One region of the Tumebacillus sp. BK434 genome, then DNA from elsewhere that is predicted to be linked to it. Evidence: riboswitches for the same ligand, from Rfam matches in the RefSeq annotation. Region 1 holds a riboswitch; the other holds the start of a gene.
The links. Region 1 has a riboswitch for cyclic di-AMP ahead of EV586_RS07335 (Na-translocating system protein MpsC family protein). Riboswitches for the same ligand answer to the same signal wherever they lie in the genome.
Positions count from the first base shown of each region.

Region 2: it holds a riboswitch for cyclic di-AMP, as region 1 does, so the genes downstream of both, EV586_RS08510 (LysM peptidoglycan-binding domain-containing protein) here and EV586_RS07335 (Na-translocating system protein MpsC family protein) in region 1, are expected to answer to the same signal.

Region 1 is NZ_SLXS01000002.1:681,388-684,903, forward strand. It holds gene EV586_RS07325 (cation diffusion facilitator family transporter) at 1-659, shown strand, start outside; gene EV586_RS07330 (EcsC family protein) at 684-1,475, shown strand; cyclic di-AMP (ydaO/yuaA leader) riboswitch at 1,683-1,832, shown strand; gene EV586_RS07335 (Na-translocating system protein MpsC family protein) at 2,055-2,435, shown strand; gene kdpA (potassium-transporting ATPase subunit KdpA) at 2,720-3,516, shown strand, end outside.
Region 2 is NZ_SLXS01000003.1:66,667-70,182, reverse strand. It holds gene EV586_RS08520 (YwhD family protein) at 1-313, shown strand, start outside; gene EV586_RS08515 (aminotransferase class I/II-fold pyridoxal phosphate-dependent enzyme) at 491-1,945, shown strand; cyclic di-AMP (ydaO/yuaA leader) riboswitch at 2,139-2,273, shown strand; gene EV586_RS08510 (LysM peptidoglycan-binding domain-containing protein) at 2,281-3,198, shown strand; gene EV586_RS08505 (glycosyltransferase family 4 protein) at 3,302-3,516, shown strand, end outside.

The sequences.
Region 1 (3,516 bases):
GTATCCATCTCCTGCAACACCCGGCCAGCGTGACCACGATCACCTGGGATGTGATCGCGCTGAGTGCGGCCATTCTCGTGGACGGATTCGTACTGATTAAGGCGATGCAGGAGATTGTGCGCGAGGCGCGAGTGGAGGCAAAAGGATTTGGGATCATTTCCGCTTCGTTTCGCAATGCCAAGCATGCAGCTCCGCCGACCCGTCTTGTTTTCTACGAAGATCTTGTGGCCACGCTCGGGGCAGCGCTTGCGCTGACGGCAGTTCTCGTTACCCGCTTCACAGACAACAAGCTCTTTGACGGATCGGTGACGATCATGATCGGCGTGATGATGCTTTTCGTGGCGTTCAAGATCGGGTATGACAATATGGTGGGACTGATCGGGGTCGCAGCGCCTCGTGAGGTGGAAGAGCGCGTGGCTGCCATCATTTTCTCCGATCCCGACGTGACCGACATCAACAAGATGCGCATTGTGCAGGAAGGGCGCACCTACCACGTGGAAGCTTATATCGAGCTGCGGCCGGGCCTGACGCTCGCAGATGCTGACGACATCAAGTACCGCGTCCGCGATCTGATCTTGGCAGATCCGAACGTCTCCGATGTGACGATGGGCATCTTGGAGGACGATGGCGTGAAAAACTGGGTTCCTCAGGAAATGTAACCATCTAGAAATCGGGAGGTTCATATGGACAATCGCGAGACGTTGTTGCACGAACTGCAGCTGATCGAGGAGTGGGAACAGGACCAAAAAGACCTGTGGTTCTGGGAAAAGCTCGGCCGACTGCCCTTCATGCTGCTGGATAAAGTAACGCCGAAATTTTTGCAGGAGAAAGCAGGGCAAGCGGTCGACGAGCTGGTCTCGTATGTGGAGACGGGCGGCAAGTACATGGCCGATGAGCAAGCGGTCTTCAAACGGATCGCAGCGGTGACCCACCACCCGGTCGCTTCGTTGGACGAGGTGCGCGCCTTGCCGATCACGCTGATGAAGCAGAGTGCGCTCGACCTGCGCAAGTCTCGCCAGAACTTCGCGACCGCGCAGGGCGCAGTCGCCGGATTGGGCGGCGTGTTCACGCTGGCGATCGACATTCCTTTTTTGCTCGGGATGTCGCTGAAGACGATCCAGGATGTCGGCATGTGTTACGGCTACGACCCGCTGGAGAAGTCGGAGCGCGTGTTTATCATCAAATGCCTGCAATTCACCTCCTCGGATATCGTGGGGAAAAAGGCGATTCTGGAGGAGTTGTCCTCGATGCACCTCCCGGAGCGCAACCGCCAGATGTTCTCGCAGCTGCAAGGGTGGCGGGAAGTGCTGCTGATGCAGACGGAGAACTTTGGCTGGAAGAAACTGTTCCAGCTGGTCCCGGTGGCGGGCATTCTGTTCGGGGCCTACCTCAATCGAAAGACGATCGATGAGGTGGCGGAAACGGCGTTGATGCTGTATGGCAAACGCCGGATCATGGAACGCTTGGAGCGGTAATCGAGGATTCGCATTGTACAAGGGCTGCCTTTCCAAGCGGAAGGGCAGCCCTTTTTGTGATGGCACGAAATCATGAGTAAATATCCGATTGGCTGAGGGAGAGGGTGCTAACTTGCATTCTTGTGCATTTTTTATTCTTAGCAGTCCAAAACGTCGCCAAAAACGCTCGTGCATCTTCAAGCAAATGGGAGTAAGATGAATACAACAAATGAATCACTGCCTAATCTTGGGAATACCAAGAGCGGAGGAACCAATCTTTTGGGGTTAATCTCGCGAGTTTGCGAGAGGGATGAGGACATTTTTCTTCCTTGCCATCCTACCCGTCAGCTAACTTCGTCGGCTAAGCAGGGAAGGTCAGAGACCTTCTAGTTGGAATGGTCTTTTTGTTATGCAGAAAGGCTTTCGAACTAGCGGTTTCGTCCAGCAAGTCTCTTGGGTAGACAACATGCAGGCGCCGCCGCAACGGCTCCGGCATGACGTAGACCGATGTAGACTTTGACCTTCAATCATTTGATGAGGTTAAAGTTAGGGCATCGGTCTTTTTTGCGTGGACCGACCCGAGAAAGCGGGGATTGCAACATGGCGCAGAACGCCAAAAGCAAACAGGAGTCGGACATCAGCGAGGCCTATATCAAATTTCAGCGTGAGATCTTAGGCCGTGGCCCGCAGGAGACAAAAACGTACATTTTGAATGACATGGTGATCATCCGGCTCAAAGGTGTGCTCACCCACGAGGAGAAGCACCTGGCGAAAACGGACCGAGGGAGGCGTCTGGTCAAAGAGATGCGCCAGACCCTCCGCGAAAATTACAGCGCGGAGCTGGAGGAGATCATCTCCCGCATCACCGGCTGCACGGTGCTGGGCTCGCACAGCGACATCTCGACCAAGCTCGGCGAGCGGGTCGAAATCTTTATTCTGGACCGTGATCTTGAAAAGCAACTGCGCGAAAAACAAGACTAATGCCAACCGCACAGGTTGATGGAATACAAGGGGTCCTGTCTGGATACAGGAAGCCGGGTATCGCATACGCCTGCGGGTTCTGGAGGAACTTCGGTGCTCTTCTGCATGAAGAGCAGCACGGAAGTTGTTCGGGAATCCGCAGGCGTTTTGTTTTTCCCAGGAGACGAGGAGGAGAACAACATGTTGGATCTGTTGATGATCGGTGGCGTGCTGGTGCTGACCGGGATGATGCTTTGGCTGGTGCGCTTTGCGGATGGCGTCGTGCAGGAAGGGAGTGAGCGGACATGAGCGGTCTCACCCTGATCTCGATCGCCGTCACCGTGCTGCTCGCGGTGCTGTTCGCCAAGCCGGCCGGACTGTATCTGGCGGCGGCGCTGGATGACCGCTCGCAGCGCTTGAACCGTTTTTACGGACCTTTGGAAAAGGTGTTGTTTCGGTTGGGCGGTGTGCAGCAGCAAGCGCAGTCTTGGCAGAAGTATGCCTGTTCGATGGTGCTGGTCAATGCGGTGATGCTGCTGCTCGTCTATCTGGTCTTCCGCTTCCAAGGCGTGCTGCCGCTCAATCCGGCGGGCATTCCCTCGATGGAGCCTACGCTGGCGATGCATACGGCGATCTCGTTTATGACCAATACCAATCTGCAACATTACAGCGGGGAAACCGGGCTGTCCGCGTTCTCCCAATTGATCGGTATCACCTTCCTGATGTTCACCGCGCCGGCGACGGCGCTGGCGGCAGCGTTCGCGTTCATCCGCGGATTGAGCGGGCGACCGTTCGGCAACTTTTATGTCGATCTGGTGCGCAGCATCACGCGCGTGCTGCTGCCGCTCTCCCTGGCGGCCGCGTTGCTCTTCGTGGCTTCGGGCGTGCCGCAGATGCTGGAGGCGAGCGTTGCGGCGAAGACGCTGGAAGGCGCCGGGCAGACCCTCGCCGTCGGACCGGTCGGGTCGTTTGTGGCGATCAAGGAACTGGGCAATAACGGTGGCGGCTATTTCGGCGTCAACTCGGCACACCCGTTTGAGAATCCGAACGGCTTCACCAATTTCCTGCAAATGTTGCTGATGCTGCTCCTGCCGACCGCGCT
Region 2 (3,516 bases), on a different contig from region 1:
GGCGGCACGCTCGGCGGAGGATGTGCCGAACGGGGAGAAGGTCGCTGTGGTCTGGGTGACCTTGAAAACGTACGAAAAGGGACGCGGCTTCAGCGGTATCGCGTCGGCAGAACTTGTGATCGACTTCGCACACGGCATCGGCTACAAGGCGATGGGCCCACTGGTCAACCAGATGGACCGCGCGGTGAAAGGCCGTGTGGACGTGTCGAACCTGACCGCCGAACAGAAGGCGAAACTGGCTGCTTTCCTGCAGCAGCTGCGAGCCGACCTTTGGGAAAACACCCCGGAGGAAGTCAAGGCGGAACTTGCCTAAAACAACCTTGCAAAACCCACCTTTTTGGTGGGTTTTTTACGTGCGAAAAAGACCACACTACACGGTGAAACCTAACAGCATACTTATCCAAAAAATTTGTTTCTCATACAGAAGAAGAGTGCTATAATTGCATTCGTTATGTTTTCGTTATGCTCTTGATGAAAGGAATTGAACGCGATGCAAAACCTTACTCCTCTGTTCACGAAGCTCGTCGAGCACGCGAGCCGGAACCCGATTCAGTTCCACATTCCCGCACACAAAAAAGGCTTTGGTATGCCGAGCGAATTCAGCGAGTTCATTGGCCCGAACGCTTTGTCCATAGATTTGATCAACATCGCACCCTTGGACGATCTGCATTCACCGAAAGGCATCATCAAAGAAGCCCAGGAGTTGGCCGCGCAGGCGTATGGCGCCGACCACACGTTCTTCTCGGTGCAGGGCACGTCCGGCGCGATCATGACGATGATCATGTCGGTCGTAGGTCCTGGCGAGAAGATCCTCGTGCCGCGCAACGCGCATAAATCGATCATGGCGGCGATCATCCTCTCCGGCGCGCATCCGGTGTTCATGCACCCGGAAGTGGACGCTGAGATCGGCATCATGCACGGCATCTCGGTCGATACGGTCCGTGTCACGCTTGACGCACACCCGGATGCAAAAGGCGTGCTGCTGATCAACCCGACCTACTTCGGCGTCTCCTGCGACCTGAAATCGATCGTCGAACTGAGCCATGAGCGCGGCGTGCCTGTCATCGTCGACGAAGCGCACGGCGTCCTGTTCTCCTTCCACGAAGACCTGCCGCTCTCCGCGATGCAGGCCGGCGCGGACATGGCGGCGACCTCCGTGCACAAGCTCGGCGGCTCGATGACGCAAAGCTCGGTGCTCAACGTCCGTGAAGGATTCGTCTCTCCGGCGCACGTGCAGGCGGTGCTCTCGATGCTGCACACCACGTCGACGTCCTACCTGCTCCTGGCGTCGCTTGACGTCGCTCGCAAGAACCTTGCGGTCTACGGGCACGAGCTGATCGAAAAAGTGCTCCGTCTCGCTCGAAATGCCCGCCGCACGATCAATGAAGAGATCCCGGGCATGTACTGCTTCGGCGACGAGATCCTGAAAACGTCGGCCACCTTCGCCCACGACCCGCTGAAGCTGAACATCTCCGTCAAGGAGCTCGGCTTGACCGGCTGGGAAGTGGAGAAGATCCTCCGCACCGATTTCAACATCGAGGTGGAAATGTCCGACCTGTACAACATCCTCTGCATCGTCACCTTCGGCGACACCGACGAAACGATCGCCTCGCTGATCCACGCGCTGCGCGAGATCTCGAAACGATTCGGCGTGCAGGAGAAAAAAGACCTGCCGCAGGTGCACATCCCGTCGATGCCGCTGCTCGCCGTTTCGCCGCGCGACGCTTTCTATAATAAACAGACCGAAGTCGTGCCACTGACAGAAGCGGCCGGCCGGATCATGGCCGAGTCGGTGATGGTCTACCCGCCGGGCATCCCGATCATCATGCCGGGCGAAGTGATCACGCAGGACAACATCGAGTACATCATGGAAAACGTCAAAGCGGGACTCCCCGTGCAAGGCCCGGATGACCCGAACATCGAGTTCATCAAAGTGTTGAAATAGATCACAGACAGACCTTGCAGTCAAGCAAAAAGTCCTCTTCTTCGGAAGGGGACTTTTTTCCATTCGCCGACTGCGGCACGACGCGATCCCTGTACCCGCGCCGGATGCGGGCGGCTCGCGGAGATTCTTCCAGTCCATTTCCAGTTATCGACTAGTGAAACGGAGGCCTGATCTGCGTTATTCTAGCACTCGACCACATGACAAGCCTAATCCTCAAATCTGATGAGGAACGGAGGAACCATATCTGGGGTGAACTCGCGCAGCAGGCGAGCGGGTATCCTTCACCCGAACCCGTCAGCTAACTCCGGCGGCTTTTAGAAGGAGAGTGCTAGAAAATGAAAAAATTCAACCTGAAAAAATGGGCTTTTGCAACAATTGTTGCAGCAAGCGTTCTGACCGTATCGCAAGTCAACGTCGAGGCAGCAGGTCTCACCGATGCGATCATCGTGCAACCGGGCCAGACTTTGTCCCAGCTGGCAGCCAGCTACGGCACGACCGCACAAGCGTGGAAGACGGCCAACCATCTGGCGTCCGACACGATCTACGCGGGCCAAAAGCTGCACATCGTCTTCCCGTACAAAGTGATCACAGGCGACCAGTTGGCATACCTCGCCAACAAGTACGACACCACCGCTGCAGAGATTAAAAACCTCAACGGCATGGACTCGGATCGGCTGATCGCAGGCAACACCATCCTGATCCCGTCCGGCACCAACGGCTTCTACAAAGCGGTAACTCCGGCTACAGCAGCTCCGGCGCAAGCTCCGCAAGCGAAAGCGCCGCAGACCGAAGAAAAGTCGGCCGACCGCCAGGCGCTGCAACCGGTGAAACAGCCGGTCGTACCGACCCGCGTAGCGCCGACTCCGGCACCAGCTCCGGTGGAAAAACCGGCACCGGCGCCGAAGCCGGCCGTCCCGACTGTCGCCGGCATGGCGTACACCAAGACGCTGAACATGGACGCGACCGCATACGGCCCGGGCAACATCATGTGGCAATGGGGCGGCCAGACTTTCACCGGCACCAAAGTGCGTGAAGGCGTGATCGCAGTGGACCCGAAAGTGGTTCCGCTCGGCTCCAAAGTCTACGTGACCGGCTACAACTCCCCGCTGCTTCCGGCGGGCGGCTTCGTGGCGACTGCCGAGGACACCGGCGGCGCGATCAAGGGCAACCGCATCGACATCTACATCGACGGTACCCAGGCGCAGCTTCGCCAGTTCGGCAAGCAAGACGTTAAAATCTATATCCTCAAGTAGATCCAAGCAGCAGTGCCAAGAACCATCTGCCTTTCATCGGCAGGTGGTTTTTTTGTATTTCAAATTGGAAACGCTGGAAAGAAGAGAAAAGAGGTGAACGTGTGTGGATGTGTTTCGCGTGCTGCAGGTGGTACGCCCGATGCAGGGCGGCATGCGCCGGCATGTGCTGGATCTGATCCATGGTTTGCAGGAAGTCGGGCTCGCCGTGACGGTCGCCTGCCCGTCGGAGCTGTGCGGGGAACAGGTACTGCAATCGGTGCCTTGCTTGCCTGTGGAGATCGTCGACAGCGTCTCCCCGATGAAAGATATGCTCGCCGT